DNA from 3 places in the Thauera sp. WB-2 genome. Region 2 is predicted to be linked to each of the others. Evidence: predicted binding sites of a transcription regulator. Region 2 holds the regulator's gene; each other region holds the start of a gene.

Evidence for each region. Region 2 encodes LexA, which represses DNA repair genes until DNA is damaged. Its sites were predicted from a motif close to ACTGTATNTANATACAGT; they were not measured.
Region 1: recA (recombinase RecA) is a predicted target of LexA. The motif match lies at 3,436-3,453, and genes of this name have one in related genera.
Region 3: LQF09_RS09195 (error-prone DNA polymerase) is a predicted target of LexA. The motif match lies at 4,877-4,894, and genes of this name have one in related genera.

Annotation. Positions count from the first base shown of each region.
Region 1 is NZ_CP088935.1:3,835,083-3,845,430, forward strand. It holds gene LQF09_RS17480 (U32 family peptidase) at 1-720, shown strand, start outside; gene ubiT (ubiquinone anaerobic biosynthesis accessory factor UbiT) at 752-1,288, shown strand; gene thiL (thiamine-phosphate kinase) at 1,374-2,333, shown strand; gene LQF09_RS17495 (phosphatidylglycerophosphatase A family protein) at 2,413-2,895, shown strand; gene pncC (nicotinamide-nucleotide amidase) at 2,900-3,388, shown strand; gene recA (recombinase RecA) at 3,539-4,570, shown strand; gene recX (recombination regulator RecX) at 4,587-5,036, shown strand; gene lptB (LPS export ABC transporter ATP-binding protein) at 5,023-5,745, shown strand; gene LQF09_RS17520 (RNA polymerase factor sigma-54) at 5,768-7,234, shown strand; gene hpf (ribosome hibernation-promoting factor, HPF/YfiA family) at 7,252-7,575, shown strand; gene ptsN (PTS IIA-like nitrogen regulatory protein PtsN) at 7,712-8,197, shown strand; gene hprK (HPr(Ser) kinase/phosphatase) at 8,166-9,101, shown strand; gene LQF09_RS17540 (AsmA family protein) at 9,115-10,348, shown strand, end outside.
Region 2 is NZ_CP088935.1:2,250,328-2,260,675, forward strand. It holds gene LQF09_RS10290 (MATE family efflux transporter) at 1-171, opposite strand, end outside; gene LQF09_RS10295 (hypothetical protein) at 168-695, opposite strand; gene LQF09_RS10300 (Y-family DNA polymerase) at 928-2,385, opposite strand; gene imuA (translesion DNA synthesis-associated protein ImuA) at 2,404-3,054, opposite strand; gene lexA (transcriptional repressor LexA) at 3,112-3,720, opposite strand; gene LQF09_RS10315 (zinc-dependent alcohol dehydrogenase family protein) at 3,829-4,890, opposite strand; gene LQF09_RS10320 (peroxiredoxin) at 5,140-5,622, shown strand; gene LQF09_RS10325 (FKBP-type peptidyl-prolyl cis-trans isomerase) at 5,612-6,097, shown strand; gene LQF09_RS10330 (ABC transporter ATP-binding protein) at 6,159-8,222, shown strand; gene LQF09_RS10335 (transglycosylase SLT domain-containing protein) at 8,223-9,521, opposite strand; gene gloB (hydroxyacylglutathione hydrolase) at 9,598-10,348, opposite strand, start outside.
Region 3 is NZ_CP088935.1:2,008,586-2,018,933, reverse strand. It holds gene gltX (glutamate--tRNA ligase) at 1-589, opposite strand, end outside; gene LQF09_RS09210 (ABC transporter ATP-binding protein) at 1,953-2,747, opposite strand; gene LQF09_RS09205 (ABC transporter permease) at 2,749-3,639, opposite strand; gene LQF09_RS09200 (ABC transporter substrate-binding protein) at 3,736-4,728, opposite strand; gene LQF09_RS09195 (error-prone DNA polymerase) at 4,901-8,149, shown strand; gene LQF09_RS09190 (MFS transporter) at 8,161-9,339, opposite strand; gene LQF09_RS09185 (TetR/AcrR family transcriptional regulator) at 9,465-10,052, shown strand; gene LQF09_RS09180 (iron-containing alcohol dehydrogenase) at 10,144-10,348, shown strand, end outside.

The DNA of each region.
Region 1 (10,348 bases), 1.6 Mb from region 2:
GTCATCAGTACCCAGGGCCTGATCGAATCCGAATCCGACCTCAAGGTACTGCGCCGCATCGTGCGCCAGCACAGCGAGGGCGAGACCGGCTTCCGCGTCGAGGCCAACGACATGGGCGCGGTGCGACTGCTCGCCGAGGCCGGCATCACCGACTGGGTCGCTGGCCCCACACTGAACATCTTCAACCCGAACACGCTGCAGCTGATGATCGACTCGGGCGCCACGCGCTGGGCCGTCGCCCCGGAGATGTCGGGTGCCGCGCTTGCCGAGGTGCGCGAAGCGCTCGCAGCCCCGATCGAAACCGAGGTCTTCGCCTACGGCCGCCTGCCGCTCGCGCATTCGGCGCGCTGCTTCACCGCCCGCCACTTCAACCTGCAGAAGGACACCTGCGAGTTCCGCTGTCTGTCGATCATGGACGGCATCACGCTGCGCACCCGCGAAGGCGAACCCTTCCTGACCCTGAACGGCGTGCAGACGCAGTCGGCACGGGTGCATAACCTGCTCGGCGACCTCGCCGCGGTACGTGGCAACGCCGAAGTCCTGCGCATCAGCCCACAGGGCGCCAACACGCGCGCCATCGTCGAACTGTTCCGCACCACCATCGATGCCCAGAGTTCGCCCGCCGAAGCCCTCGCGGCAAGCCGCGCACTGATGATCGAGGCGCCCTGCAACGGCTTCTGGCACGGCCGCGCCGGTGCCGAACAATACGTCGCGGCCTGAGCCAGCACACCCGCCTCCCCGGAGTACACACATGCCCGCCCTGCCCACCCTGCCGCGCCCGCCCCTGCCTGCCGAACTCCTGCCCGGCAGCCTGCGCCAGCGCATTGCCCAAAGCCTGGCAGACTTCCGCATTCCGGACTTCACGGTGCCAACGGCACTGGCCAGGCTGATCTCGCGCCTGCCGCAGCAGCCGCCGACGCATGCCCTGATCGCAGCGCTCAACCTCGCGCTCGGCCGCATCCTGCCGCGCGACACGCTGGCACCGCTCGGCGGACGCCACCTGCAGATGCGCGTGCTCGATGCCGGACTCACGCTCGATTTCAGCCTCGGCGAGCGCGGCTTCCGCCGCGCCGTTCCAGCTGCGGGACGCAAGCCGGACCTGGTGATCTCCGCCACCACGCGCGACTTCATCGCGCTCGCACTGCGCGAGGAAGATCCCGACACGCTGTTCTTCAGCCGCCGCCTGCGCATGGAAGGCGACACCGACCTCGGCCTGCTGGTCAAGAACACGCTCGACGCGGTGGACTGGGACAGTCTGAAGGCGCGCCTGGGTCTGCGCGCACGCTGAGTCCGGCAACGGCGCGCGCAGCGCACTTGTGCGCTAAGCTTGGCGCCCGCCCGCCCGCATGCGGGCAGCCGCCTCACTTCGCGTCATGCCTTCCGAATTCGACCTCATCCAGCGTCACTTCACTCGCGCCACACGGCACACCGCGCTCGCCGTCGGCGATGATGCCGCCTTGCTGCAGCCGCGCACGGGCATGCAGCTCGCCGTATCGACCGACATGCTCGTGTCGGGCACCCATTTTTTCGCCGACACCGACCCCGAAGATCTCGGCTGGAAGACCCTGGCGGTGAACGTCTCGGACATCGCAGCGATGGGCGCGGAACCGCGCTGGGCCTTCCTTGCGCTGTCCCTGCCAGCTGCCGACGAAGCCTGGATCGAGGCTTTCGCGCGCGGCTTCTTCGCCTGTGCCGATGCGCATGGCGTGGACCTCGCCGGTGGCGACACCACGCGCGGGCCGCTCACGCTGTCGGTCACCATCATCGGCGAGACGGCCGCCGGCGAGGCCGTCACCCGCGACGGCGGTCGCGCCGGTGACGACCTGTGGGTATCGGGCCAGCCCGGCCTGGCTGCACTCGGGCTCGCCGCCCTGCAAGGGCGGACCAGGCTCGACGCCGACGGCCGGCGCGCCTGCATCGCCGCACTGCAACGCCCACAGCCCCGGCTCGCCCTCGGCCGTGCGCTGCGCGGCGTGGCCAGTGCCATGCTGGACGTCTCCGACGGCCTGCTCGGCGATCTTCGCCACATTCTGGAACGCTCGCACACCGGTGCGCTGATCGAAACCGCGGCGCTGCCGCTGGCCCGCCTGCTTGCAACCGGCGCCGACCCGGTCTTGTGCAGACACTGCCTGCTCGCGGGGGGCGACGACTACGAACTGCTTTTCTGCGCCGCCACTGCGCAACGTGACACCGTACGGGCGCTCGCCACAAAGCTCGAGTTGCCCGTGCACCGCATCGGCAGCCTCACCGCTGATAGCGGCAGCATCCACATGCGCGAAGCCGACGGCACGCTGGCCCCGCTCGCGCCCAGCGGCTACGATCACTTTGCCTGATGTACTGCGAACCATTTCGCCCGAATCAATCCCTCCTGGTACGCAAGCACGCGTCGAACAACACAGATCGGATCACGAGATGCGCCCCACTCTTCGCCTGATGATGAGCCACCCCGCCCACTTCATTTCGCTGGGTTTCGGCTCCGGCCTGTCGCCCTGGGCGCCGGGAACCATGGGCACGCTGCTCGCATGGGCGCTCTACCCGCTGATCCGCGTCCCACTGTCCGAGTTCGTCTTCCTTGCCCTGCTCGCAGCCCTGTTCATCGCCGGCGTGCTGGCCGCCGAGCGCACGGGGCGCGCACTCGGCGTGCCCGACCACGGCGGGATCGTGTGGGACGAAATGGTCGCCACCTGGCTGGTGCTGGCCTTCACGCCGCCAACCCTGCTCTGGCAGGCGGTCGCGGTGGCCTTGTTCCGCTTCTTCGATATCGTCAAACCGCCCCCCGTACGCTGGGCCGATCGCAGTTTCAAGGGCGGCTTCGGGGTGATGTTCGACGACCTGGTCGCGGCCGGCTATACCCTGCTCGCACTCGCCATCCTGGTTGCCATCGTCGGCGCGTAAAGCCATGACCGACACCGAACTCGACACCCTCGCCCAACAGGTCGGCCAGGCGCTCGGCGCACGCAGATGGCAGTTGGCGACCGCCGAGTCCTGCACCGGCGGCTGGATCGCAGAGGCCGTTACCGCGATCGGCGGCAGCTCGGCCTGGTTCGACCGCGGCTTCGTCACCTACTCCAACGAAGCCAAGATCGACATGCTGGGCGTATCCGCCCACACCCTCGCAACCCAAGGTGCGGTCAGCGAGGCCACCGTTCGCGAGATGGCCGCCGGGGCACTTGATCGCAGCATCGCCACGGTCGCCGTCGCCGTATCCGGCATTGCCGGCCCCAGCGGCGGCAGCCCGGCCAAGCCCGTGGGCACGGTGTGCATCGGCTGGGCCTTGCGCGCCGGCGAGCAAAGCGCCCTGACCCTGCATTTCGCCGGCGATCGTAGCGCCGTGCGCAGACAGACCGTGATCCGCGCACTGCAGGGCGTACTTGCACTGGCGCACTGACGCACTGACGCGAGCCTGCCCCGTCCGCTTCGGCAACTCCGCCGTTTGCTGTATTTTCATACACGTCTTAAACTAGCGGCATCAGGCGCGGCCGTCCGCATGCCTGCAATCTTTGTGCCATAATCCGCCAATCACACAGGACGCACCTCCATGGACGACAACAAGGCCAAGGCCCTCGCCGCCGCGCTCTCCCAGATCGAAAAGCAGTTCGGCAAAGGGTCGATCATGCGCATGGGCGACGGCAACGTCGAACGTGACATCCAGACCGTCTCCACCGGCTCGCTCGGCCTCGACATCGCGCTCGGCCTCGGTGGCCTGCCGCGCGGCCGGGTCGTCGAGATCTACGGCCCGGAATCCTCGGGCAAGACCACGCTGACCCTGCAGGTGATCGCCGAGATGCAGAAGCTGGGCGGCACGGCAGCCTTCATTGACGCCGAGCACGCGCTCGACGTCGGCTACGCGGAGAAGCTTGGCGTCAATATCCAGGACCTGCTTATCTCGCAGCCCGACACCGGCGAGCAGGCGCTCGAGATCGCCGACATGCTGGTGCGCTCCGGCGGCGTGGACGTGGTCGTCGTCGACTCCGTCGCCGCGCTCACCCCCAAGGCCGAGATCGAGGGCGAGATGGGCGACCAGCTCCCCGGCCTGCAGGCGCGCCTGATGTCGCAAGCGCTACGCAAGCTCACCGCCAACATCAAGCGCACCAACACGCTGGTGATCTTCATCAACCAGATCCGCATGAAGATCGGCGTCATGTTCGGTAGCCCGGAGACCACCACGGGCGGCAATGCACTCAAGTTCTATGCCTCGGTGCGCATGGACATCCGCCGCACCGGCACGATCAAGAAGGGCGACGAGGTGGTCGGCTCCGAAACCCGAGTCAAGGTCGTCAAGAACAAGGTCTCGCCCCCCTTCAAGGAGGCCCACTTCGACATCCTCTACGGCGAAGGCATCTCGCGCGAGGGCGAGATCATCGATCTGGGCGTGACACACAAGATCGTCGACAAGTCGGGCGCCTGGTATGCCTACCAAGGCGACAAGATCGGCCAGGGCAAGGACAACTCACGCGAATTCCTGCGTGCGAATCCGACGCTTGCGCGCGAAATCGAAAACAAGGTCCGCGTCGCCGTCGGCCTGCCCGAACTGCCGCCAGCGGCACCGGCAACGGCCACGGAAAGCTGAGCCAAGCCAGGACACCATGGGCGCCCCCAGCCTGCGCGAACGCGCGCTTCGCCATCTTGCCCGCCGCGACCACTCGCGCGCGGAGTTGACGCGCAAGCTGGCCGCCCACGGCGAGGCTGACGAGGTGCAGGCAGTGATCGAGCGCATGGGCGAGCTCGGCCTGCAGTCCGACAGCCGCTACGCCGAAGCCTACGTGCGCACCCGCGCCAACCGTTTCGGCGGCAGCCGGCTGCGCAGCGAGCTGGCGCGGCGCGGGATCGACCGTGAACTGATCGAGGCAACACTCGCCACGGAGTGCGTAGAATCGGAACTGGAGCGTGCCCGCGCAGTGCTGCGCAGCCGCTTCCAGGCGGCCCCGGCGGATGCGCGCGAATGGGCACGCCAGGCCCGTTTCCTGCAAACCCGCGGCTTTGCACCCGAACTGATCCGCAAGCTGCTGAAAGAACCCCGCGATGAGTCTGCTTAAGGTCTCCAGCCTGCAAAAGCGCTACAAGGCGCGCACCGTGGTCCACGACGTCGGCTTCGAGGTCGGTTCGGGCGAGGTCGTCGGCCTGCTCGGCCCCAACGGCGCCGGCAAGACCACCTGTTTCTACATGATCGTAGGCTTGGTCCGTGCCGACGGCGGCCAGATCAACCTCGACGGCACCGACCTCACCCACCTGCCGATCCACGCCCGTGCGCGTCTGGGCCTGTCCTACCTGCCGCAGGAGATGAGCGTCTTCCGCAAGCTCACCGTGGCCGAAAACATCCGTGCCGTGCTCGAGCTCCAAGGGCTCGAGGCGCACCAGGTGAAGACCCGGCTCGACGAACTGCTGCTCGAGCTTGGCATCAACCACCTGCGCGACAACACCGCCGTCTCACTCTCCGGCGGCGAGCGCCGGCGTTGCGAGATCGCGCGCGCACTTGCAACCGACCCGCGCCTGATCCTCCTCGACGAACCCTTCGCAGGGGTCGACCCGATCGCGGTGATCGACATCCAGAAGATCATCCGCTTCCTCAAGGAGCGCGGCATCGGCGTGCTGATCACAGACCACAACGTGCGCGAGACGCTCGGCATCTGCGATCGTGCGTACATCATCAGCGAGGGCCGGGTACTGGCAAGCGGCGAACCGGCCGAGATCATCGACAACGAAAGGGTGCGCCAGGTTTACCTGGGCGAGCATTTCCGCCTGTGAATCCGCGCGCGCGTCGACAGCGATGAAACCAAGCCTCCAGCTCAAGCTCTCCCAGCACCTTACCCTGACGCCGCAGCTGCAGCAGTCGATCAAGCTGCTGCAGCTGTCGACCATCGAGCTGAACCAGGAGATCGAGCGCTTCCTGCTCGAGAACCCGATGCTCGAGCGCAGCGACGGCGACGGTGTCGAGTTCGTACCACCGCTTCCACCGGGCAGCCCCCCCGAACACGAGGCCAGACAGCAACAGGCGAACACCCCCGAGGCGCCAGCCAGCGCTACGGACAGCGACGCCGGCGACCATGCCGACCATGGCAGCGCCGACGAAGGCATGGACTGGTCCAATGTCGGCAGCGGCGCATCGAGCCGCAGCGAGGACGACGACGACGTCGATTACCAGGAACTGCAGGCGGCCGGCGTCTCCCTGCGTGAACACCTCGACCAGCAGGTGTCGCTGTCGCCGCTGTCAGACCGCGACCGCGCCCTCGTGCGCTTCATCATCGAAGCCTTGGATGACGACGGCTACCTTCACCAGCCGCTCGATGAGCTCCTCGAACTGCTTCCGGACGACGCCGACGTCGATGTCGATGACCTGAGCATCGCGCTGCGCCACGTACAGAACCTCGAGCCCGCAGGCATCGGCGCGCGCAGCCCCAGCGAATGCCTGTCGCTGCAGCTCCGTACCCTGCCGGCTTCGGCGACGCGCACGCTCGCGCTCGAGATCGTCGACAAGCACCTCGAGCTGCTCGCCGAGCGCAACTTCGTCAAGCTCAAGAAGCTGACCGGCTGCGACGACGAGGCCCTGCGCGCCGCCCATGCCCTGATCTGCAGCCTCGATCCCCACCCCGGCTCGCGTTACTCGAACGCCGAGACGCGCTACGTACTGCCGGATGTGGTCGTACGCAAGCTGCGCGGGCGGTGGACGGTCAGCCTGAACCAGGAGGCAATGCCGCGTCTGCGCATCAACCGCCTGTATGCCAGCCTGCTGCAGCAGAACCGCGGCCAGGGTGGCGGCCTGAGCGGACAGTTGCAGGAGGCACGCTGGCTGATCAAGAACGTGCAGCAGCGCTTCGACACCATCCTCCGGGTGTCCCAGGCCATCGTTGACCAGCAGAGGCAGTTCTTCGATCATGGGGAGGTGGCAATGCGGCCACTCACCCTCCGGGAGATCGCGGACCAACTCGAGCTGCACGAGTCCACCGTGTCGCGCGTGACCACGCAGAAGTACATGGCGAGTCCGCGCGGGGTGTTCGAACTCAAGTATTTCTTCGGTAGTCACGTCGCCACCGACACCGGTGGAGCGGCCTCGTCTACGGCGATTCGCGCGCTGATTCGCCAACTGGTTGACGCCGAGGACAGCAAGAAGCCGCTGTCCGACGCCAAGATTGCCGAAGTCCTTGGCCAGCAGGGTATCGTGGTCGCACGGCGCACGATCGCCAAGTATCGCGAATCCCTCAATATCCCGCCGGTCAGCCTGCGCAAATCCATCTGACAAAAACAGGAGTCAACATGAATCTCAACATCACCGGGCGCCACGTCGAAGTCACTCCGGCCATTCGCGACTACGTCACCTCCAAGCTTGATCGCGTCATCCGTCACTTCGACAACGTCACCAGTGTCGCGGTGATCCTCTCGGTCGAGAAGCTCAAGCAGAAGGCCGAGGTCACCCTGCACGTGCGCGGCAAGGACATCTTCGTCGAAAGCGATGATGCCGACCTGTACGCGGCCATCGACGCGATGACCGACAAGCTCGACCGCCAGGTGCAGAAGTACAAGCAGAAACTGGCCGACCACAACCACGAGACGATCAAGCACCAGGCCCCCGAAGCCTGACGCTTTCGTTTCAGCCCCACGTCCGGGGTATGGTTATAATGCGCCCGTTTCCAAGACGCGGCGCCAGCATGCCCCGGGACGGCCGGTCGCACCCTGCGACCGGAATGCCTGCGATATTGCGCGAACCCTCCAGCGAATGAGCCTGATATCCCAACTCCTGCCACTGTCCAATGTGGTGGTCGACCTCGACGCGAGCAGCAAGAAGCGCGTCTTCGAGCAGGCGGGCCTGCTGTTCGAAAACAATCAGGGCATCGGGCGCAGCACCGTGTTCGACAGCCTGTTCGCGAGGGAGCGCCTCGGCTCCACTGGCCTCGGCCAGGGCATTGCGATTCCGCACGGGCGCATCAAGGGTCTCAAGGAGGCGGCAGGTGCATTCCTGCGCCTTGCGAGCCCGGTGCAGTTCGACTCGCCCGATGGCCGCCCGGTGAACATGTTGTTCGTGCTGCTGGTCCCCGAGCAAGCCAACGAGACCCACCTGCAACTGCTCTCCGAGCTGGCTCAGATGTTCAGCGACCGCGGCTTCCGCGAAGCGCTGCAAGCCGCGCCGGATGCGGACCATATCCACCAGATGTTCATGAACTGGGGCGCCGATGCGGCAGACCAGCGTCGCGCGGCTGTATGAGGCGCATCGCGACAACCTGCAGCTGAACCACATCAGCGGCAACCTCGGCGCGAGCCTCGCGGTCGCCGAGGACCGCATGTGGCCGGCCGATCTCGTCGGCCACCTCAACCTCATCCACCCCACACGGCTGCAGGTCATGGGCGCGGCGGAGCTCGAATGGGCGCGCCGCCAGTCAAACGACAAGGTTGCTCACCACCTCAACGAGATCTGCTCTGCGCACCCGCCAGCCCTGATCGTCGCCGACGGCTGCGAAGTTCCCAATATCGTGCATGGGGTTTGCGTGGCACACGACGTCGCACTGTTCAGCGCAGCCCACCCATCGGCAAGCGTGATCGACCAGTTGCGGCTCTACCTGTCGCGCGAGCTGGCGGAGAAGACCTCGCTGCACGGCGTGTTCATGGATGTGCTCGGACTGGGCGTACTGATCACCGGCGACTCGGGTGCAGGCAAATCGGAGCTCGCGCTGGAGCTCATTTCCCGCGGTCACGGCCTGGTGGCCGATGACGTCGTCGAACTGTCGCGCATCGCTCCCACCGTGCTCGAGGGGCGCAGCCCAGAGATGCTGCAGGACTTCATCGAAGTGCGCGGCCTGGGCATTCTCAACATCCGCACCATCTTCGGTGAAACGGCGTGCCGCCGGAAGATGCGCCTGCGCCTGATCTGCCACCTCGAGCGCCGCCAGCCGGGCCCCGGCGATCCCAGCCGCCTGCCCTTGCAGCAAGAGGTCCAGGATATCCTGGGCGTTGCAATTGCACGCGTCGTGCTGCCGGTTGCGGCTGGCCGTAACCTGGCTGTTCTGCTCGAGGCTGCGGTGCGCTCGACCATCCTGCAATTGCGTGGCATCGATTCGACCCAGGACTTCATCGAACGCCAGACGCGGGCGATGACGCCGCCGGAAGACTGATGCAGGCGGCGCGATGAGAACGCCGATACGCTATCTGCTGATCACGATCGGCATCCTCATCGCGCTCGTCGCTGCACTTGCCGCCTGGATCGCACTGCGCTTCGACGCCAACGACCACCGCGAGCGCATCGCCGCCGAGTTCATGCGCCACACCGGTCGGTCGCTGCAGATCGATGGCACCCTGAATCTCTCGTTCTATCCATGGCTGGGCATCGAGGCAAGGGACGCCGTCCTTGCCGATGCGCCAGGCTTCGGCGACGCCCCCTTTGCCCGCATTGCCAGGCTGCAGGCCCGCGCACGCCTGTTGCCACTGCTGCGCGGCGAACTCGACATCGACCGCATCGCCATCGACGGCCTCGCCCTCAAGTTGGTGCGTACGGCCGACGGGCGTACGAACTGGTCGACGGCGGACGCGGACACTGCGGGGAGTGCGCCAGCCGCAGCGCCCCGGGGCGACACCGCGACGACGGCCGGCGCACTCGCACTCGCGATTGGAGGCATCGACATCCAGGGGGCGAGCGTGTCGTGGACCGACCTCCGCGACAACACCCAGCTGCAGCTCACCAAGCTCCAGCTTCAGGCAAGCGAGATCAGGCCGGGAGCACCCTTCCCGCTGCAATCCAGCTTCACGCTGAGCAGCAGCGGGATGAGCGCGACCATGGACATCGCAATCGACTCGCGTGTCCGCATCAGTCCCCAGGACGAGGTGATCGAGCTATCGGACCTGTCGGTGCGCTTCGGCCGTAGTGACGGCATTCGGCCCCAGGGGCAGATCGAAGCGGCGCTGCGCGCAGACGCCGACTCGATCGTGCTCGAACGGTTGCGTGCCATCGTCGACGACACCCGGATCGAAGGCCGCGTTGCCGTCACCGAGCCCACGCGCCCCGCAATTCAGTTCGATCTCGACATCGACAACCTCGACCTGGACGCCTACCTGCCCGCCGGCGCACAGGTCGCGCCCGCCCCGGCGGGCGCCGCAACCGCGGCAGCGCGCAACCCCAGCGCGCTCGTCACGCTCGCTGCCGACGGTCGCCTGCGTGTCGGCCGCCTGCGCGCGCACGGCCTGCAGCTGAGCGAGGTCGACCTCGTCCTGCAGGCCGAAGACGGACAGCTCAGGCTCGCCCCACTGTCGGCCTCGCTCTACGGCGGACGCTACAGCGGCAAGGTCGGCATCGATGCGCGCCGCAGCCCGCTTCGGCTCACGCTCGATGAGCGTCTCGAGGACATTCAGCTCGCCCCCTTCCTGC
Region 2 (10,348 bases):
GGCGATGAGGGTGTCGGCCACCATCATGCTCATCGACAGCAGTTGCGCGACCAGCACGGGCCAGGCGTGGTGCAGCAGCTGTCTGCCGATGGCGAGCGCCCCCGGTACGCTCGGGGCAACCGGCGAAGGCTGCGCCGAAGGGGCTTCGGACGTGGCGCCGGCTACGGTCAATCTTCGGACGCCGCGTTGGGGAACAGGCGCGGACGCCAGTAGCGCCAGGCGAGAAACGCGAACAAGGCGCCCATGATGAGCCAGAAACCGACGCCTTGCCAGAATGCGATCGGATCGGTGGCGAGCAGGTAGTCGCGTGGTGGGCGGACGAAGTGGATGCGGCCACGCAGCACGGCCTGGATGGCCATCGCCGCTGCAGTGGCGGCGGGAGCGAACCACACGAACAACCCGGCGCCGACGATGAAGCGGTCGAGTGCGGGCGAGGGATGGCGACGCGGCTGGTAGACGCTATCGACGCCGAACCAGACGGCAAGCAGGAAGCCGATGGCGGCAGCGAGCGGTCCGAGGGCCATGGCAGCGCCGAGCAGGGTGGTCGCAGCCATGAAGGTGGGCCCTTCGAGTGTGGCGATTTCGGGCCACAAGCGATCGAGCTCGGAGAAGATCAGCCACGATGCGGGCAGAGCGACCAGACAAAGGAGCAGGCAGAACAGCGCACGTCTGCGGCTGCGATCGCCTGCCAGCACAGCATCCTGCGCATGATCGATGGCTCGTGAAGAGGAGGGGACGGTCGGGGTAGGGCTCGGCTGTTGGGGCTGGGGCATCGTCGGTTGTCGGTTTGTGCTCGCAGGATCCTGGATTGCAGTCTGAAGCACAGAAGATACTGGGGGGAGGGTAAAAAGGGGCAGGGGCAAAGTGTACTACGCCCGTCCCCGCCACTTGCCATCTCCTGCATGACATTGCCCGTTGTCGCGTTGCTCAGGCGAAATAACCATGCAGGAACCAGCCCCCGGGCGGGTCGAGCGCCTGGAAAATCCAGCACAGGGCTTGGCCCGTGTTGTTTGCGAGGTAGTAGTCGCGGTGCACCGGATGGTCGTCCCACCAGCCGCACTCGATGCGCTCGGCCTCGCTCAGCAGGACGTAGTCTGCGCGCTCGATGGGCTTTGGCTCCGGCAGCAGCCACAGCGGACGGACGTGCAGCCCCTTGTGTTCGCGTGCGAGCGGGGGCGCGTGTGCGCTGCAGGTGTATTGTGCGGGACTGCCGGCGCAGCTTGCATCGCCCTGGCGCCAGGCCGACTCCGGACGGTGGTCGGGCTGGGAGGCAAGCAGGTGGACGCTGGACTGGCCGAGACGGGCGCGCAGGCGGTCGAGCAGCAGGACGGCCTGCTCGCGCAGGGTGCCGACGTCATCGAACAGCACACCTGTGCGCGCAATGGCGGCCAGCGGACGATCGGCAATCAGCCTGAGGGCGCCGACGTCCGCCTCGAGTACCAGGCGGGCCAGTTGCTCACGCAGGATCGCCAGCAGGCCAGCGGTATCCCTGCAGGGCTGGCCGAGCACCAGTTCGAGCCTGCTGTGGGGGCGATGTGCATGCTCGAGGATCAGCTGGCAATGGTCGATGGCGGCGTGTCGCGCCTGCAGCCAGCCTTCCAGGCTGGCAAGCAGTCGGCGGGCGGCGAACAGCAAGGCCTCGCTGTGATGGGTGGGTGCCGGCAACTCGAGACCGTGGCTGAACGTATCTGCCGCTTCGAACCAGGGACGCGGGTCGGGCATCTCGCCGCGTGCGCGCGCCAGACAGTGGCGCACTGCCTGGGCGCCGCGGCGCGCCAGCCCGGCTGCAGGCAGGTCGCGGGCCTCGCCGAGGCTGTGCAGGCCAAGGCCGGCGAGCAGGGCCCGGGTGTCGGCGTCGCAAGCGGCTTCGTCCTCGAGAACGGACAGTGGCAGCTGGTCGATGGCCTGCAGCCAGTCCTCACCAGCGGGGTGCCCACAGCGGGCGAACCAGCGCGCGGCCAGGGGGGTGGGAGCAAGGCCGATGCGTGCATGAAAGCCAAGTGCGGCGAGGCCGCTGGCAACCTGGGTGGTGATGTCATGAGCGCTGCCGAACAAGCGCAGGCAGCTGGCGATCTCGAGTAGTACCGCATCCGGAGAGGACAGGCTTACGCGTGGGGTGAAACGTCCTGCCCAGCTTGCGATCTCGTTCAGCGCCTCGGCTTCGCGTCGTGGCATGCGTGCATGCAGGCGGAGCTCGGGCAACAGTGCGCTTGCGCTTGTTGCGTGCTGCCCGGGACGGATGCCGGCAGCCTGCGCGGATGCGCTGGCGGCGATCAGCGGCGCGCCAGGCTTGTCGGCGGTGATGGCGATGGCCGGTACGTCGCGCAGGCCACGGGTGAAGACCTGGAGCGGCAGGTCGGGCAGCAGGATGGCGAGCCAGAGCATGGCGAAAGGCGGAGCCCGTCAGCGGATCGGCAGCAGGAGCGGGCGTGCCAAGGGCGGGCCGCGACGCTTGAGGATATCGACCCGGAGCTGGCCGGCCGCGGGTGTCAGGCACAGGCGCAGCGCCGCAGGCGAGGACTGGCGGGCGGCAGCGAGGGGACGGAACAGGAACAAGGGTGTGGCGCCTGCCTCGGCCGCCAGTTGCAGTCGGCGCAGCGCCGTGTTGTTCGGCATGTGCAGCCAGGCGAGCACGGCTGCACAGCTGCCGGAGGCTGCTGCCTGGCGTGCAGCCCATACGGCATCTCTGGCTTGTGGCGGGCGAACCAGCAACAGCCGCGAGAGGGCGACGCCAGCGTCGGCGAGGGCGGGTGCATAGGGTAGCAAGGGCGGGGAGACCAGGGTGATCCAGCGCTCGGCAGGGGCGCCGCCGAGCAGCGGCAGCAGCAGGGATAACTCGCCCACGCCGGGCTGGTCGAGCAGCAGTTCGATCAGCGCACCAGCCGGCCAGCCACCCCCGGGCAGTTCACGATCGAGCGCGGCGAAACCGCTCGGATGGCAGGTGTCTGCATGGTCGGCAATCCGGCTGGCCTGCCAGACGCTGCCGGCGGGCAGGGCGTCGAGTAGGGCCGCCAGCGGCGCAGCAGAGGGGGCGTGGCGCAGGGATGCAGCCATTGGGAGCGATGCGGGCAGGACGGCACGATGAGACTAAAGCCGCTGGGTGACGAGGGCTCAGTGATCCTTGCGGATCAGGCCGACCATGACCCCTTCGATGACGAGTTCGTCGCGCCGGGTGTCCACCACGATGGGTGAGTAATCCGGGTTGGCGGGCAGCAGCTCGACCACTGCGCCCTTGCGCTGCAGGGTCTTGACGGTGACGTCATCCGCGACGCGGGCAACGACGATCTGTCCGTTGCGGGCCTCGCTGCTGCGGTGAACGGCGATCAGGTCGCCGTCGAGGATGCCGGCATCACGCATGCTCATGCCACGCACCCTCAGCAGGTAGTCGGCCTTGGGCGAGAACAGGGAGGCGTCGAGCTGATAGCGGGCCTCGACATGCTCGGCGGCAAGGATGGGGCTGCCTGCAGCCACTCGTCCGACCAGTGGCAGGCCGAGTGCTTCGGCCAGGCGGATGCCGCGGGCGCGGCCTTCCTCGAGCAGGATTGCGCCTTTGGCGGCCAGTGCGCGCAGGTGGGTTTCGGCCGCGTTGGGCGAGCGAAAGCCGAACGCGGTGCAGACTTCGGCGCGGGTGGGCGGGCGGCCTTCGGACTCGACGGTGCTGCGGATGAAGTCGAGGATTTCCTGCTGGCGTGCGGTAAGGGTTTCGTTGCGGGCAGACATGTCGGCCTCCATGAGCTGGCTGTAATTTTAAACAGTTGTGTGCCAATGGCAAGCATCACGGTCAACCGTGCGCCGACCCGCATCAATCCTGCGGTGTGCGATGTGCGCTCAGGGCACGAGCACGGCTGCGCCCTGAAGCTCGCCACGCCTGAGCCGTTCGAGCGCCAGGTTGGCATCTTCGAGCGCAAAACGGGTGATCTCGGTACGGACAGGTACGCGAGGGGCAAGCGCCAGAAAGGCGTCGCCATCGCTGCGGGTGAGGTTGGCTACCGACACGATGCGGCGCTCGCCCCACAGGATGTCGTAGGGAAAGGACGGAATGTCGCTCATGTGGATGCCCGCGCACACCACCGTGCCGCCCTTGGCCAGCGCACGCAGGGCGGCGGGTACGAGCTCGCCCGCAGGGGCGAAGATCAGCGCTGCATCGAGAGGGTGGGGCGGCTTGTCGGTAGCGCTACCGGCCCATGTCGCGCCGAGATGGTGCGCGAAGGCCTGGCTGGCGGTGTCGCCGACGCGCGTGAAGGCATACACCTCGCGGCCCTGCCAGCGTGCCACCTGGGCGATGATGTGGGCGGCTGCACCGAAGCCGTACAGCCCAATGCGCTGCGCTGCGCCGGCCAGGCCCAGCGCGCGGTAACCGATCAGGCCCGCGCACAGCAGCGGCGCGGCTTCGGCGGCATCGAGCGCATCGTCCAGCGCAAAGCAGTAGCGGGCGTCGGCCACGGTGTATTCGGCATAGCCGCCCTGGATCTGATAGCCGGTGAAACGCGCTTCGTCGCACAGGTTCTCGCGTGCGCTGGTGCAGAAATCGCACCGGCCGCAAGTCCAACCCAGCCAGGGTACGCCGATGCGCTGGCCGGGGGCCAAGCCGCTCACCCCCGTGCCGAGGGCGGCGACTCGTCCGACGATCTCGTGTCCGGGGATCATCGGCAGCAGCGGGTCGGGTAGTTCTCCGTCGACCAGGTGCAGGTCGGTGCGGCAGACTCCGCAGGCTTCGACCCGCAGCAGAACCTGCCCGTGTCCAGGTCGGGGCAGAGCGAGCGCCCGAGCGCGCAGAGGTTCGCCACTGCGCTCGAGCACCATGGCCCGCATGGTTGCGGGCAAGGCGACGAGAGGGCGTGGCGGTGGAGCCTCGGGGGCTGGGTTCTCGGGGTATGTGAATTCGGGCATGGGCCCCCTCTGTAGCCGTGCGGCAGATGATCGATTGCCGGCCCCGCGCCCATGCAATGATGCGCTGCGTCTTGAGCCCGGGCCGGATCTGGGCTATTGCTTCTCCATGGTGTCGGCAGGCGGCACCCCGAAGCGCGACAACAAGCCAGGGAGGAGCTCTCAGTGCTGAACCAATCGCAAGTCAACCTCCACGCCGGTAGTGCTGGCCGGGTGTCTCGGCTAGAATCCCCTCCACATCAGGGAGAACACATGCTGCAGAGCGGAGACATCGCCCCCGCGTTTTCACTGCCGGATGCCGACATGGAAATTTTCGACCTCGCGTCGCAGGTCGGCAAGCAGAATGTGGTGCTCTATTTCTATCCCCGTGACAACACGCCGGGTTGCACGCTCCAGGCCGCCGATTTCAGCGACCATGAGGACGAGTTTGCCCGCTACGACTGCATCGTGGTGGGCGTGAGCCCCGACGATTGTCTGACGCATGCCGAGTTCCGCGACAAGGAAGGCCTGTCGATTCGCCTGTTGTCGGATACGGACACCGAGGCTTGCCGGCTTTACAAGGTCTGGCAGGAGCGGGAAGTCGACGGAGTCAGGAAGATGGGTGTGCGGCGGTCGACCTTCATCATCGACAAGGCAGGCAGGGTCCGCCACGCACTCTACGATGTGATGCCTCGCGGCCATGCCGCCGCGGTTTTTGAATTGGTCAAGGAACTGGAATCCCGCAATGCAAAATGAGATCGTCAAGAACAGCGTCGTGACGCTGCAGTACACCGTGCGCGACCCGGACGGCGCCGTCATCGACGATGGCCAGCACCCGCTGGTCTATCTGCATGGCGGCTACGACGGCATCTTCCCGGTGCTCGAAGAGGCCCTGCACGGCAAGAAGGTTGGCGAAAAGCTGCAGGTCAAACTGCAGCCGGAAGACGCTTTCGGCGACTACGACGAAGAGCTGATCCTGGTCGAGGATGCCAAGCTGTTCCCCGATAACATCGAGATCGGCATGAGCTTCGAGCGTGTGTCCGAGGATGGCGAGGAGGACCTCGTCTATCGCATCACCGACATCGCCGACGGCAAGGTGGTGGTCGATGGCAACCATCCGCTCGCTGGGGTTGCGCTCGTGTTCGACGTCACGGTGGCCGAAGTCCGCGCCGCAAGCGCGGAGGAGATCAGCCACGGTCACGTGCATGGGGCCGGTGGTCATCACCACTGAGGATCGTGATCAGAGGGCCGCATCAGCGGCCCTTGTTTCGTGAACTGTCCGTAAGGTCTGCATGAGCCTTTCCGTATCCAGCGCCGCCGTCGCAGGCGCGTGCGCCAGCCACGGCGCGCCCCTGCTCGAGGTGACGGACCTGCGCGTGGCGATCGCGCGCGGCGACGACGAGATCCGCCCCGTCGATGGGGTGAGCTTTTCCATCCGCCAGGGTCAGACTTTCGCCCTGCTGGGCGAGTCGGGTTGCGGCAAGTCGATGACCGCACTGGCGCTGGCGCGCCTGTTGCCGGACACCGGGCAGATCTGCGGCGGCAGCGTACATCTCGCAGGCGAGGACGTGCTGGCCTTGCCCGAGGCCGCGATGCGGCGAGTGCGCGGCGGGCGCATCGGCATGATCTTCCAGGAACCGTCGACGAGCCTCAACCCGGTGATGACCGTCGGCGCACAGATCATGGAGGCGCTCGCCCGTCACTGCCCGCCGGGTGTGGTTTTGGCGGACGAGGCTTGCGGGCTGCTCGAGGCAGTCGGCATCCCTGATCCTGCACGCCGCCTCCGCGATTTCCCCTTCCAGTTTTCGGGCGGCATGAAGCAGCGCGTGATGATCGCCATCGCGCTTGCCGGCCGGCCTCAGCTGCTGATTGCCGACGAGCCGACGACGGCGCTGGATGTCACCATCCAGGCCCAGGTGCTCGATCTGCTGGTCGCGATCCAGCGTGCGCGCGGCATGGGCATGCTGCTCATCACTCATGACCTGGGTGTGGTCGCACGTGTGGCCCACACGGTGGGGGTGATGTACGCGGGCGAGATTGTCGAGACCGGCGCGCGCACGGACTTCTTTGCTGCGCCGCTGCATCCGTATTCGCGCAAGTTGTTTGCCGCCTTGCCGGGTGCCGACCGCCGCGGGGCCGCACTGGAGGCGCCCGAGGGCAGCGTGCCCGGGCTGGACAGGGTGTTCCAGGGCTGCCGCTTCGCCGAGCGTTGCCCGATGGCCTTCGATCGCTGCGACGAGGAGGCGCCGGGTTGGCACAGGCTCGGCGAGCAGGCGGTGCGCTGCCATCTGTACGAGGGCGTCAGCGTGCCGCGGCCGTTCGTGCCCGCACAGGCGTTGACCGCGGTCGCCGAGGGCGCGCGCAGCCGGCAGCCGGTGCTGGAGATTCGCGATCTCTCGGTCCATTTCCCCGTGCGCAAGGGTGTGCTCAAGCGCAAGGTCGCCGAACTGAAGGCCGTCGATGGTCTGAGCTTGCGCCTGTATGCCGGCCGTACGCTTGCCCTCGTCGGCGAGTCTGGCTGTGGCAAGACGACCGTCGGCAAGGCCGCCCTGCGGCTGGTCGAGGCCACGGCCGGCGAGTTCCTGCTCGATGGCGAGAACATTACCGCCTTGCCGGAGCAGGCCTTGCACCCTTTGCGCCGCGCAGTGCAGATGGTATTCCAGGACCCCTTTGCCTCTCTCAATCCGCGCATGCGGGTCGGTGACATCATCGAGGAAGGCATGAATGCGCTCGCGCTCGGTGGCGACCCGCGCCAGCGCCGGAAACAGGTGGATGGCCTGCTCGAACGCGTTGGCCTGGATCCCGACATGCGCTGGCGCTACCCGCACGAGTTTTCCGGCGGCCAGCGCCAGCGCATTGCGGTGGCACGTGCGCTGGCGGTGGCGCCCAGGGTGCTGATCTGCGATGAGCCGACCAGCGCGCTCGATGTATCGGTGCAGGCACAGTTGCTGAACCTGATGCGTGAGCTGCAGCGTGAGCACGGCCTGGCCTATCTTTTCATCACTCATAACCTGGCGGTGGTGGAGTACCTCGCCGACGAGGTGGCGGTGATGTACCTCGGTCGTATCGTCGAGGAGGGACCGGTCGAGCGCGTGCTGTCGGCGCCCACCCATCCTTACACCCGCAGCCTGATGGCCGCGGTTCCACGCATCGATGCCGAAAGCGCGGAAGACAGCGGCGCTGACACTGCAACGGCAGCGCTCGACCTGCCATCCCCGCTTGCGCCGCCGGCAGGCTGTCATTTCCACCCGCGCTGCGCACATGCCACCGATGTCTGCCGGCTGAGCTATCCCCAGGTGACCGAGATGTCGCAGGGCCACCGCGTGCGCTGCCATTGGCCCCGCTTCGGCGCCTGATCAGCGCGTGCGGCTGCCGGAGCGGGGGGTGGTGCTGGCGCGCGGACGGTTCGGAGTGGACTTGAGTTGTGGCTGACCTGCACCGGCAGGTTTGAGCTTCAAGCCCTGGCGGCTGGGGGCGGCATTGGCAAAAGGCAGCAGCGCGCTGACCTCGAGTGCGCCCTCGGGCTCCACCCCGTCGGGTACGAGAAGGGCATGACCCGGACGTGGGGTGGCACCGGCGGCAAGGCCGTTGAGGCGTCGCAGCTGGGCTGGCGTGAGGCCATGCTGGCGTGCGAGCGCATCGATCGACTCCCCCGCGCGCACGGTGTGCATGCGCCAGCCCTTGCCGCTGCGTTCGAGTTCGGCCAGGCCTTCCTCTAGGCGCTCTGCACGGTCGGTGGGGACGATGAAGGTCTGCCCCGGCGTGGTGATCGCCGGGCGATTGAAACCGGGGTTCAGGGCCAGGAACTCGTCCAGTGGCATGTCGGAGAGGCGGGCGGCGGTAGCCAGGTCCACACCGACGGGGGCGTCGACGGTGACGAAGTGGAGCTCGTTGGCAACGTAAGGCAGCTCGAAATGGAACAGCTCGGGCTCGTTGACGATGTTCTTGATCGCCTGCAGCTTCGGGATGTAGTTGCGCGTTTCCTCAGGCATGCGCAGGTGGGTGTACTCGAGGGGAAGACCGTCTTCGGCGTTGCGCTTGAGTGCGCGTTGTACAGAGCCTTCCCCCCAGTTGTACGAGGCCAGGGCGAGGTGCCAGTCGCCGTGCATCTCGTAGATGCGTTGAAGGTAGTCGAGCGCGGCGTTGGTCGATGCGATCACGTCGCGGCGCTCATCGACCCATTGATCCTGGGTGAGGTTGAAGTAACGCCCCGTGGAGGGAATGAACTGCCACAGGCCGGAGGCGTGGGCCGATGAGTAGGCCATCGGGTTGAAGCTGCTCTCGACCATAGGCAGCAGGGCGATCTCGGTCGGCATGCCGCGGCGCTCGAGCTCGTCGACGATGTAGTACAGATAGCGCCCGCCGCGGCCGAAGACCTGCTTGAGAAAGCCCGGTCGGTTCAGGTAGAAGGCTTGCTGGTCCATCACCCGAGGGCTGTCCAGGTCCGGCATGCCGAAGCCGCGCCTGATCCTGTCCCAGATGTCATTGGCGTCGCGGGTGAGGTCGAGCGTCAGCACGCGCTCGACCACGATCTCGTCCTCGATCTGAGCCGCAGCATCGTCCTGGGCAGCGGGAATGGCCTGAACCGGCGCATCCGTGGGCGGGTGCTGCTGTGCCAGGGGGGCTTGGCAGAAGGCCGCAAGCACGGTGGCCATCAGGATGCGGCGGGTTTGCGCGCCGGGGGCTGCAGGGCACAGGCGAGGGGAACGGGGCATGGGCGTGGCCTGCGGCTCAGAAATTGTCCTTCCATGCCCGCAGTGCCGCCAGGCAGGCGGTGCTGTCCACCGGCCGTTGCCCGCTCTGCGCAGTCACGGCATCGATGACCCCGGGGATATGAGGGCGCAGGAAGGGGTTGATGTCGCGCTCGAGGCCGATGGTCGATGGCAGCGTGGGTTCGCCACGCGCCCTGAGCGTCTCGCAGCGTTGCTGGTAGGCGTCCCTGGCCGGGTTGGAAGGCTCTGCCGCACGCGCAAAGGCGAGGTTGGACAAAGTGTATTCGTGCGTGCAATAGACACGAGTGTCTGCGGGGAGGGCGGCAAAGCGGGCCAGCGCTTCGGCAAGCTGCGCCGGCGAACCTTCGAACAGCCGGCCACAGCCCGCTGAGAATAGCGTATCGCCACAGAACAGCAGCCCGGGCGAGGCCTGATCGGCCAGGAATGCGATGTGTCCGGCCGTGTGGGCCGGGACCTCCATGACGCGAAGGCTGATGCCCGGCTGTGCAAGGCGGACAATGTCGCCTTCGCTTACTGGATGGCTCACGCCGTCGATCGCCTCGTTCGCCGGACCATACGTCGGTACCGGCCAACGGCTGAGCAATGCGGCCAGGCCTCCGATGTGATCGGGGTGGTGGTGGGTGATCAGGATCGCGGACAGCGATAGCTGCAGTCGCTCGAGCGCCTCCACGACCGGTTGGGCATCGCCAGGGTCGACCACTACGGCGTGCCGTTCGTCGTGCAACAACCAGATGTAGTTATCGCGAAAG
Region 3 (10,348 bases), 240 kb from region 2:
CCACGCAGAAGTTGTAGGTCGGCGTGCCGTCGGCACGCGCGATGATGAAGTCGTCCATCTCGGCGTTGGCGATCTCGATGCGCCCCTTGACGAGATCGTCCCACGCCACCACGCCATCGGTCGGATTGCGGAAGCGCACCACCGGCTGCACGCCTTCGGGCGGCTGCGCCAGGGCCTTGCCCGCCTCGGGGCGCCAGCGCCCGTCATAGCGCGGCTTCTCGCCGCGGGCGCGCTGCGCCTCGCGGATAGCGTCGAGTTCCTCGGACGACATGTAGCAGTGGTAGGCGGTGCCGGCGGCCAGCATCTGGCCGATGACCTCCTTGTACCGGTCCATGCGCTGCATCTGATAGAACGGACCTTCGTCATGCGCCAGGCCCAGCCAGTCCATGCCGTCGAGGATGGCCTGCACCGCCTCCAGCGTCGAGCGGGCAACGTCGGTGTCCTCGATGCGGAGGACGAAGGTTCCGCCATGGCGACGGGCAAAAGCCCAGGAGAACAGCGCGGTACGCGCGCCACCAATGTGCAGGTAGCCAGTCGGGCTGGGTGCGAAGCGGGTGCGGACAGGACGGGAGGCAATGGCTTGGGACATGGCGAAAAGGAAACTGGATGCTTGAGCGAAGCGCGGATTCTAAGCGATTGCCGCGCCGCGGGGTGCCGTAGGCGCGACGCAAGTCGCGAGCTGTTCGCGGCCGCCCCCAAGCCCCATCGCCTTCAACCCCTCGCGGCTCGCGCCGCTCCCACGCGGGAGCGATGCGCGCCGCGGGGTGCCGTAGGCGCGACGCAAGTCGCGAGCCTTTCGCGGCCGCCCTCAAGCCCCATCGCCTTCAACCCCTCGCGGCTCGCGCCGCTCCCACGCGGGGGCGATACGCGCCGCGGGGTGCCGTAGGCGCGACGCAAGTCGCGAGCTGTTCGCGGCCGCCCCCGAGTCCCATCGCCCTCAACCCCTCGCGGCTCGCGCCGCGCCCACGCGGGGGCGATGCGCGCCGCGGGGTGCCGTAGGCGCGACGCAAGTCGCGAGCCTTTCGCGGCCGGCCCCGAGTCCCATCGCCTTCAACCCCTCGCGGCTCGCGCCGCTCCCACGCGGGGGCGATACGCGCCACGGGGTGCCGTAGGCGCGACGCAAGTCGCGAGCTGTTCGCGGCCGCCCCCGAGTCCCATCGCCCTCAACCCCTCGCGGCTCGCGCCGCTCCCACGCGGGGGCGATACGCGCCGCGGGGTGCCGTAGGCGCGACGCAAGTCGCGAGCCTTTCGCGGCCGGCCCCGAGTCCCATCGCCTTCAACCCCTCGCGGCTCGCGCCGCTCCCACGCGGGGGCGATACGCGCCACGGGGTGCCGTAGGCGCGACGCAAGTCGCGAGCTGTTCGCGGCCGCCCCCGAGTCCCATCGCCCTCAACCCCTCGCGGCTCGCGCCGCTCCCACGCGGGGGCGATACGCGCCGCGGGGTGCCGTAGGAGCGACGCAAGTCGCGAGCTGTTCGCGGCCGCCCCCAAGCCCCATCGCCTTCAACCCCTCGCGGCTCGCGCCGCTCCCACGCGGGGGCGATACGCGCCGCGGGGTGCCGTAGGAGCGACGCAAGTCGCGAGCTGTTCGCGGCCGCCCCCAAGCCCCATCGCCTTCAACCCCTCGCGGCTCGCGCCGCGCCCACGCGGGGGCGATGCGCGCCGCGGGGTGCCGTAGGCGCGACGCAAGTCGCGAGCCTTTCGCGGCCGCCCCCGAGTCCCATCGCCCTCAACCCCTCGCGGCTCGCGCCGCGCCCACGCGGGGGCGATACGCGCCGCGGGGTGCCGTAGGCGCGACGCAAGTCGCGAGCCTTTCGCGGCCGGCCCCGAGTCCCATCGCCCTCAACCCCTCGCGGCTCGCGCCGCTCCCACGCGGGGGCGATACGCGCCACGGGGTGCCGTAGGCGCGACGCAAGTCGCGAGCCTTTCGGGCATCGGCATCCGTGCAGGCGTTCAGCTCAGCAACAGCTTGTCGTCGTCGATTTCCTCGCCGCGCACCTTCTCGAACATCGCCAGCAGGTGATGCACGTCGAGGCCCTCGCGCTCCTCGCCCGCCACGTCGAGCACTACCCTGCCCTGATGCAGCATCACCGTGCGCTGGCCGACGTCGAGCGCCTGGCGCATGGAGTGCGTGACCATCATCGTGGTGAGCTTGTGCTCGGCGACGATGCGCACGGTGAGCTCGAGCACGAAGGCCGCGGTGCGCGGATCGAGCGCTGCGGTGTGCTCGTCGAGCAGCAGCAGGCGCGACGGCCGCAGCGCCGCCATCAGCAGGCTCACTGCCTGGCGCTGGCCGCCGGAGAGCAGGCCGATGCGATCGGACAGGCGGTTCTCCAGGCCGAGGCCAAGGGTCGAGAGCTGAGCGCGAAACTCCTCGCGCAGCGCCGGCTTGACGGCAAACGAGAAGCCGCGACGCTCGCCGCGCATGCTGGCGAGCGCCATGTTCTCCTCGATGGTCAGGTCCTCGCAGGTGCCCGCGAGCGGATCCTGAAACACGCGGGCGACGTGGCGCGCCCGCGCCCACACCGGCTGCCGGGTCATGTCGATGCCGTCGATCTCGATCCTGCCACTGTCGACCTTCTGCTCGCCGGAGACGGCGTTGAGGAAGGTCGACTTGCCGGCGCCGTTGGAGCCGATGACGGTGACGAACTGCCCGGTCGGGATCTCGAGCGACATGCCGCGCAGGGCCTGGGTCTCGATCGGCGTACCGGGGTTGAAGGTCAGGCGCAGATCCTGAACGTTGAGCATGTCAGCCTCCCTTCCTGCCGGACCAGTGGGCACGCAGCCTGGGCACCACGAGCGCGACGGTGACGAGCAACGCGGTGACGAGGTTGAGGTCCTGCGCCTGCAGGCCGATGAAGTCGGAGTTGAGCGCGACCGCGATGAAGAAGCGATACACGATGGCGCCGACGATGACCGCGATCGTCGCCAGGTAAAGCTTGCGCGAAGGCAGCAGGCTCTCGCCCACGATCACCGCCGCCAGGCCGATGACGATGGTGCCCACGCCCATCGAGATGTCGGCCCCGCCCTGGGTCTGCGCGAACAGCGCCCCGGCCAGGCCGACGAGCGCGTTCGACAGTGCCATGCCGGCGAGCACCGCCAGCCCGGTGTTGACGCCCTGCGCGCGCGCCATGCGCGCGTTGGAACCGGTGGCGCGGATGGCCAGCCCGGTCTGGGTGGAAAAGTAGGCATCGAGCCCCAGCTTCACGACGATCACGATCAGCACCAGCAGCAGCGGGCGGAACACGTAGTCCACCAGCGCCTCGGGCTGGAGCAGGTTGAATACCGTCGGCTCCATGATCAAGGGCACATTGGGCTTGCCCATGATGCGCAGGTTGATCGAGTAGAGCGCGATCATCATCAGGATGCTGGCGAGCAGATCCATGATCTTGAGGCGCACATTGAGCCAGCCGGTGATCATGCCAGCCGCGGCACCTGCCAGCGTGGCGGCAATGGTGGCGGTAAAGGGGTCCTGGCCGGCTGCGATCATGGTCGCGGCAACGGCGCCGCCGAGCGGGAAGCTGCCATCGACGGTAAGGTCAGGGAAGCGCAACAGGCGGAAGGAAATGTACACGCCCAGCGCGACCAGGCTGAAGATCAGGCCGATCTCCAGTGCCCCGAGCAAGGTGTAGAGCGACATGGGAAATAACCGTTTGAGGATGGGCGACGAGGAAACCCCGCCGCGAACACCCGGGGCGACTGCACCGCGGCAGTCGCGTACCGGGCTTGCAGCCGCTTACTCGACGACCTGGGCGGCGTCCTTGATGAGCGCCTCCGACAGCGTGATGCCCTGGCGACGGGCGGCGGCCGGGCTCACATGGAGGTCGAGCCTGTTGCTGGTTTCCGAGGCGATGTCGCCCGGCTTCTCGCCCTTGAGGATGCGCGCCACCATGTGGCCGGTCTGCACGCCGAGCGCCTTGTAGTCCATGCCATAGGCGGCGACGGCGCCACGCTTGACGCTGTCGGTGTCTGCAGCCACCAGCGGGATGCCGGCATCCATGCCGACCTTGACCAGGGCCTCATAGGCCGACACCACGTTGTTGTCGGTGCTGGTGTAGAACACATCGACCTTGCCGATCAGGCTGCGCGCGGCAGAGCCGACGTCAACCGAACGCGGCGCGGCGGCCTCGACCAGGCTCATGCCGTACTTGGGCAGCAGTTCGCGCATGCGCTCGAGCACCACCACCGAGTTGGCCTCGCCCGGGTTGAAGACCATGCCGACACGCTTGGCCTCGGGCGTCACGCGCTTGATCAGCTCGATCTGCTTGTCCAGCTCGAGCGCATCGGACACGCCCGTGACGTTGGTGCCCGATGCGGCCAGCGACGGCACCAGCTTGGCGGCGACCGGGTCGGTCACTGCGGAATACACCAGCGGGATGTTGCGCGTTGCCGCAGCCACGGCCTGGGCCGAAGGCGTGGCGATGGCGACGATGACGTCGACGCGGTCACCGATGAACTTGCGCGCGATCTGCGCCGCCGTGCCGGTGTTGCCCTGCGCGCTCTGGTACTGCCACTTGAGGTTCTTGCCCTCTTCGAAACCCGCCTCGGCCAAGCCTTGCTTGACGCCATCGCGCACGGCGTCGAGCGCCGGATGCTCGACGATGGCGGTGATGGCCACCGACTTCTGCTGCGCATGGGCTGGCGTGCCCAGCGCAAATGCCAGTGCCAGGGCGCCGAACAGTGCGGCGCGGGTCATCTCGAAGCGCATCGAAAACTCCTTGCTGGCCATATCGGCCCGAAAATGATCTGCAGACTCGGCCTGCGACAGCGCCGGCCAAAGCGCGTGAGTGTACCGGGCCCGCCCGGTTTCCGCGACAGCAAAGACGAGGCTGCCAGCGGACGACGCCCTGGGTGCAGGGCGCGCGCTTGCGCCTGAAGCTGTATTTTTTTACAGTCAACCTGTGACTCCGCAACATGCCGAACTCCACTGCCTCAGCAATTTCAGCTTCCAGCGCGGCGCCTCGCACCCCGAGGAGCTCGTGGCGCAGGCGGCGGCCTTCGGCTACACCGCCATCGCCCTCACCGACGAATGCTCGCTCGCGGGCGTGGTACGTGCCCACCGTGCGCTGCAAGCCCTGCCTGCCGACGCACGGCCGCAGCTGATCATCGGCAGCGAGCTTCAACTTGCCGACGGCCCCTGCATCGTGCTGCTGGCCGCCACGCGCGCCGGCTATGGCCAGCTGTCTCGCCTCATCACCCAGGCCCGGCGCGCAGCAGACAAGGGGCGCTACCACCTCACCCGCAACATGGTCGAGGCTGCCTGCCGCGAGGGGCTGCAGACCGACTGCCTGGCGCTGCTGGTCGCGCCGGCGGCATTTCCGCCCCGCACCGGCGTTGACGCTGCCAGCACGGCACTGGCGGCCGATGCCGCGTGGCTGGCGCGCTGCTATCCCGGCCGCAGCTGGCTGACGGTGACGGTGCGGCTCGATGGCCGCGACCGCGCCCGCATCACCCTGCTGCGCCGCATCGCTCGCACCACCGGGGTGTCCGCGGTCGCCGCCAGCGCCGCACTCATGCACGACGCCGCGCGCCGTCCACTGGCCGACGTGATGACCGCGCTGCGCCTGCACTGCAGCGTCGCCGAGGCCGGACTCGCACTCGCCCCCAATGCGGAGCTGCGCCTGCACGATCGCGACACCCTCGCCCGCCGCTACCCCCCCGCTCTGCTCGCCGAGACCCTCGCGGTCGCCGCACGCTGCAGCTTCAGCCTCGACGAACTGCGCTACGAGTACCCGGCCGAGCTCGTCCCCGCAGGCGAGACTCCGGCGAGCTGGCTGCGTCGGCTGGTGGAAGGCGGGCTGTGCTGGCGCTACCGCGGACAGGCCGGCCACGCCGCCGCCGAACCCGCGGCGGGCGAGCTGCCGCCCGCCGCTGCCGATGACCCTGCCCCACCCCAGGTGCGCCGGCAGATCGAGTACGAGCTCGCCCTCATCGTCGAGCTCGGCTACGAGCCCTACTTCCTCACCGTGCATGACATCGTCCGCTTCGCCCGCAGCGTGGGCATCCTGTGCCAGGGCCGCGGCTCGGCGGCGAATTCGGTGGTGTGCTGGGCACTGGGCATCACCGAGGTCGATCCGACATTGGGCATCATGCTGGTCGAGCGCTTCATCTCGCGCGAGCGCAACGAACCACCCGACATCGACGTCGATTTCGAGCACGACCGCCGCGAGGAGGTCATCCAGTACATCTACCGCAAGTACGGCCGCGAACGCGCAGCGCTGGCTGCCACCGTAATCAGCTACCGGGCGCGCAGCGCCCTGCGCGACGTCGGCCGTGCCCTCGGCCTGGACGAGGCGCAGATCGAGCGCCTTACGCGCGAGCACCACTGGTTCGACGGCCGTCGCATCCTGCCCGAGCGCCTGCAGGAAGCGGGCTTCGACCCCACCAGTCCGGTCACCCGGCGCCTGGTCGCACTCACCGAGGAACTCATCGGCTTTCCGCGCCATCTGTCGCAGCATGTCGGCGGTTTCGTCATCGCCCGCGGCCGGCTCGACGAACTGGTGCCGGTCGAGAATGCCGCCATGCCAGAACGCACCGTGATCCAGTGGGACAAGGACGACCTCGACGCCGTCGGCCTGATGAAGATCGACGTGCTCGCGCTCGGCATGCTGTCCGCACTGCGCCGCGGCCTGGCCCTGGTGTCGGCCTGGCGCGGGCAGGCACTGACGCTGGCGAGCATCCCGCGCGAGCAGCCCGCGGTGTACGCGATGCTGTCGCGCGCCGACTCGATCGGCGTGTTCCAGGTCGAGTCGCGCGCGCAGATGACCATGCTGCCGCGCTTGAGGCCACGCCGCTTCTACGACCTGGTGGTGGAGGTCGCCATCGTGCGCCCCGGCCCGATCCAGGGCGGCATGGTCCATCCCTACCTGCACGCGCGCGAACGCGACGCGCGCGGCGAGGACCCCATGGACGGGCTGCGCCCGGAGATCCGCGGCGTACTGGCGCGCACGCTCGGGGTGCCGATCTTCCAGGAACAGGTGATGCAGCTGGCGGTGGTGGCCGCCGGCTTCACCGGCGGCGAGGCTGACCAGCTGCGCCGAGCGATGGGCGCCTGGCGGCGCAAGGGCGAACTCGAGCGCTATCGCGAACAGCTCCTCGCCGGGCTGGCGAAAAACGGCTACGACGCCGACTTTGCCCAACGCCTGTGTCAGCAGATCGAAGGCTTCGGCAGCTACGGCTTTCCCGAGTCGCACGCTGCCAGCTTCGCGCTGCTGGTGTACGCCTCGGCGTGGATGAAGTGCTTCGAGCCCGCCGCCTTCCTGGCCGCCCTGCTCAACAGCCAGCCGATGGGTTTCTATTCCCCCTCGCAGCTCATCCAGGACGCACGCCGGCATGGCGTCGAGGTGCGCACGGCCGATGTATGCGCCAGCGACTGGGACTGCACGCTCGAAGCCGTCCCGCCCGCCAGCACGGACACAGCCGATGCCGCTCAAGCTGCTGCACAAGCGGCCGTGCGCCTTGGGCTGCGCATGATCCATGGCCTGGGCCGGGATGCGGCCACCCGCATCGTGGCAGCGCGCCACGAACGCCGCTTTGCCGATACGCAGGACCTCGCGCTGCGCACCGGGCTCGACGGCGGCACGCTGCGCAGCCTGGCGGGCGCCGGCGCGCTCGCCAGCCTCGCCGGCCACCGCCGCCAGGCACTGTGGCAGGCGAGTGGCGCGCCGCCGCTACCCGGCCTGCTGGCCGCGGCACCGGGCGGAGATGCAGCCGCCGAACTCGCCGCCCCGGATGAAGCCGAAGACCTGCTCGCCGACTATGCGCGCCTGGGCTTCACCCTCGGCCGCCACCCCTTGTCCTTCGTTCGCAAGCAGCTCGCCCGGCTGCGCTTTCTCACTGCCGCCGATATCGCAACTGCGCCCGACCGCATGCTGGCCCGCGGCGCGGGCCTGGTCACCTGCCGCCAGCGTCCGGGCACCGCCAAGGGGACGCTGTTCGTCACCCTGGAGGACGAAACCGGGCTCACCAACGTCATCGTGCGCCCCGAGTTGTTCGAGTTGCAGCGCCGCATCCTGCTCGGCGCGCAGCTGATGGGCGTGTTCGGCCAGGTCAGCCGCCAGGGACGCGTCGTGCACCTGGTGGCAAGCCGGGTGGTGGACCACTCCGCCCTGCTCGGCACGCTCGCAGCCCGCAGCCGCGACTTTCATTGAGTGCGCCGCAATCAGGACGCCTGCGCCGCCTCGCGCCGCTGGCGCAGCGCCAGCCACACCAGGGCCGCGCCCGTCAGCCCTACCGGGATCAGCGAACCGAGGTTGAGCAGCGCCCAGCCCTGGGTCGTGACCAGGGCGCCTGAGGCGAACGAGGTCAGCGCCATGACTGCGAACACCGCAAAGTTGATCGCCGCCTGTGCCTTGTCCTTCTCTTCCGGCCGGTAGGCCTGCATCGCCAGCGTGGTGCTGCCGGTGAACAGGAAGTTCCAGCCCACGCCGAGCAGGAACAGGCCGATCAGGAACTGGTGCAGGCCCTGCCCCGACAGCGCTACGAAGATGCAGGCGAAGTTGAGCGCAACCCCCACGCCCATGATCTGCAGCACGCCGAAGCGCTTGATGAGGTGCCCGGTGAAGAAACCGGGGGCGAACATGCCGATCACGTGCCACTCCAGCACCAGCGCAGCATCCGAGAACGGCATGCCGCACACGTCCATCGCCAGCGGCGTCGCCGCCATCAGCAGGTTCATCACCCCATAGCCCAGCGCCGCCCCCATCGTGGACACGACGAACACCGGCTGGCGCATGATCTCGGCGAGCGGGCGGCCGCCGTCTGCACCCGCCTTGCGCGCCGGCTCGGGCGGAAACGCGATGCCGCGCATGACCGCCATGGAGACCAGCGCCACCACGGCAAGCGCGAGGTAGGAGCCCAGGAAAGGGGCGCCCATCGACTCGCGGGTGTAGTTGGCCAGGTTGGGGCCGATCACCGCCCCGATCAGGCCGCCCGCCAGCACCAGCGACACCGCCTTCTCGCGGAACGAGGCCGGCGCCAGTTCAGCCGCAGCAAAACGGTAGAGCTGACCGTTCGCGCTGTAGTAGCCCGCCACCAGCGTGCCTGCCACCAGCAGCCAGAAGCTGCCGATCGACAGCGCAAAGGCGCACAGCAGCGCGGTCACGAAGGCTACCGCCAGGCCCAGTTGGAAGGACACCTGCCGCCCCCAGCGCCGCTGGGTACGGGCCACCAGGCCGGTCGACAGCGCGCCGCCAACCACGTAGCCCATGACTGGCAGAGTCGCCATCCAGGCCACCGGCGCCAGCGACAAGCCCACCAGGCCGTTGATGGCGATGAAGACCACGTTGTTGGTCAGGAACAGGCCCTGGGCGATGGCCAGCAGCCAGAGGTTCTTCTTCATGAGCAATTTCTTGTTTTCTGATTGGGAATGGAACTGTATCGCTTAATGCGACGGACGTCGTGCCTCAGCGTGCCAACTCGGCCAGATCTAGACGACCGGTCTAGTAGCACGTATGATCCGCCTCCATGAGTTCGCGCCACACCGATACCCGTCAGCACATCCTCGATACCGGCAACCGCATCATTGCGGCCAAGGGCTTCTCGTGCGTCGGCCTTGCAGAGCTGCTGCAGGCCTCGGACGTGCCCAAGGGCTCGTTCTATCACTACTTCAAGTCGAAGGAGGCCTTCGGCCAGGCCTTGCTGCAGGACTACTTCGACAACTACCTGGGCCAACTCGACACCCTGCTCGGCATGCCCGGGCTGGACGGCAAGACACGACTCCTGCGCTATTTCGGCCAGTGGCGCAGTACGCAGGGGCAGGAGAACTGCGACGAACAGAAATGTCTCGTGGTCAAGCTCGGCGCCGAGGTGGCGGACCTGTCGGAAGCGATGCGACTCACGCTGCGCGACGGCACCGACCGCATCATCGGCCGCCTCGCTGGCTGCGTGTCGAGCGGCGTCGCCGACGGCTCGCTGCCGGCGCTCGATCCGCTGGCCACGGCTCGCATGCTGTACCAGCTCTGGCTCGGTGCCAGCCTGCTCGCCAAACTGCACCGCGACGAAAGCCCGCTCGAACACGCCTGGGCGGCCACCCAAGGCCTGCTCGAACCCTGATCATTTTGCCTGAACTCTAGACGACCAGTCTAATTCCTACCTCTCAAAGGCCGCACATGAGGCCACACCCAAGGCGGCAACAGGAGCCCACATGCTGAACTTCGACTACTACAACCCTACCCGCATCGTCTTCGGCAAGGACAGCATCGCGCACATCGATGAGCTCGTCCCCGCCGACGCCCGCGTGCTGGTGCTGTACGGCGGTGGCAGCGCCGAACGCAACGGCACCCTCGCAGAGGTCGAAGCCGCGCTGGGCGCGCGCACCGTGCAGCGCTTCGGCGGCATCGAACCCAACC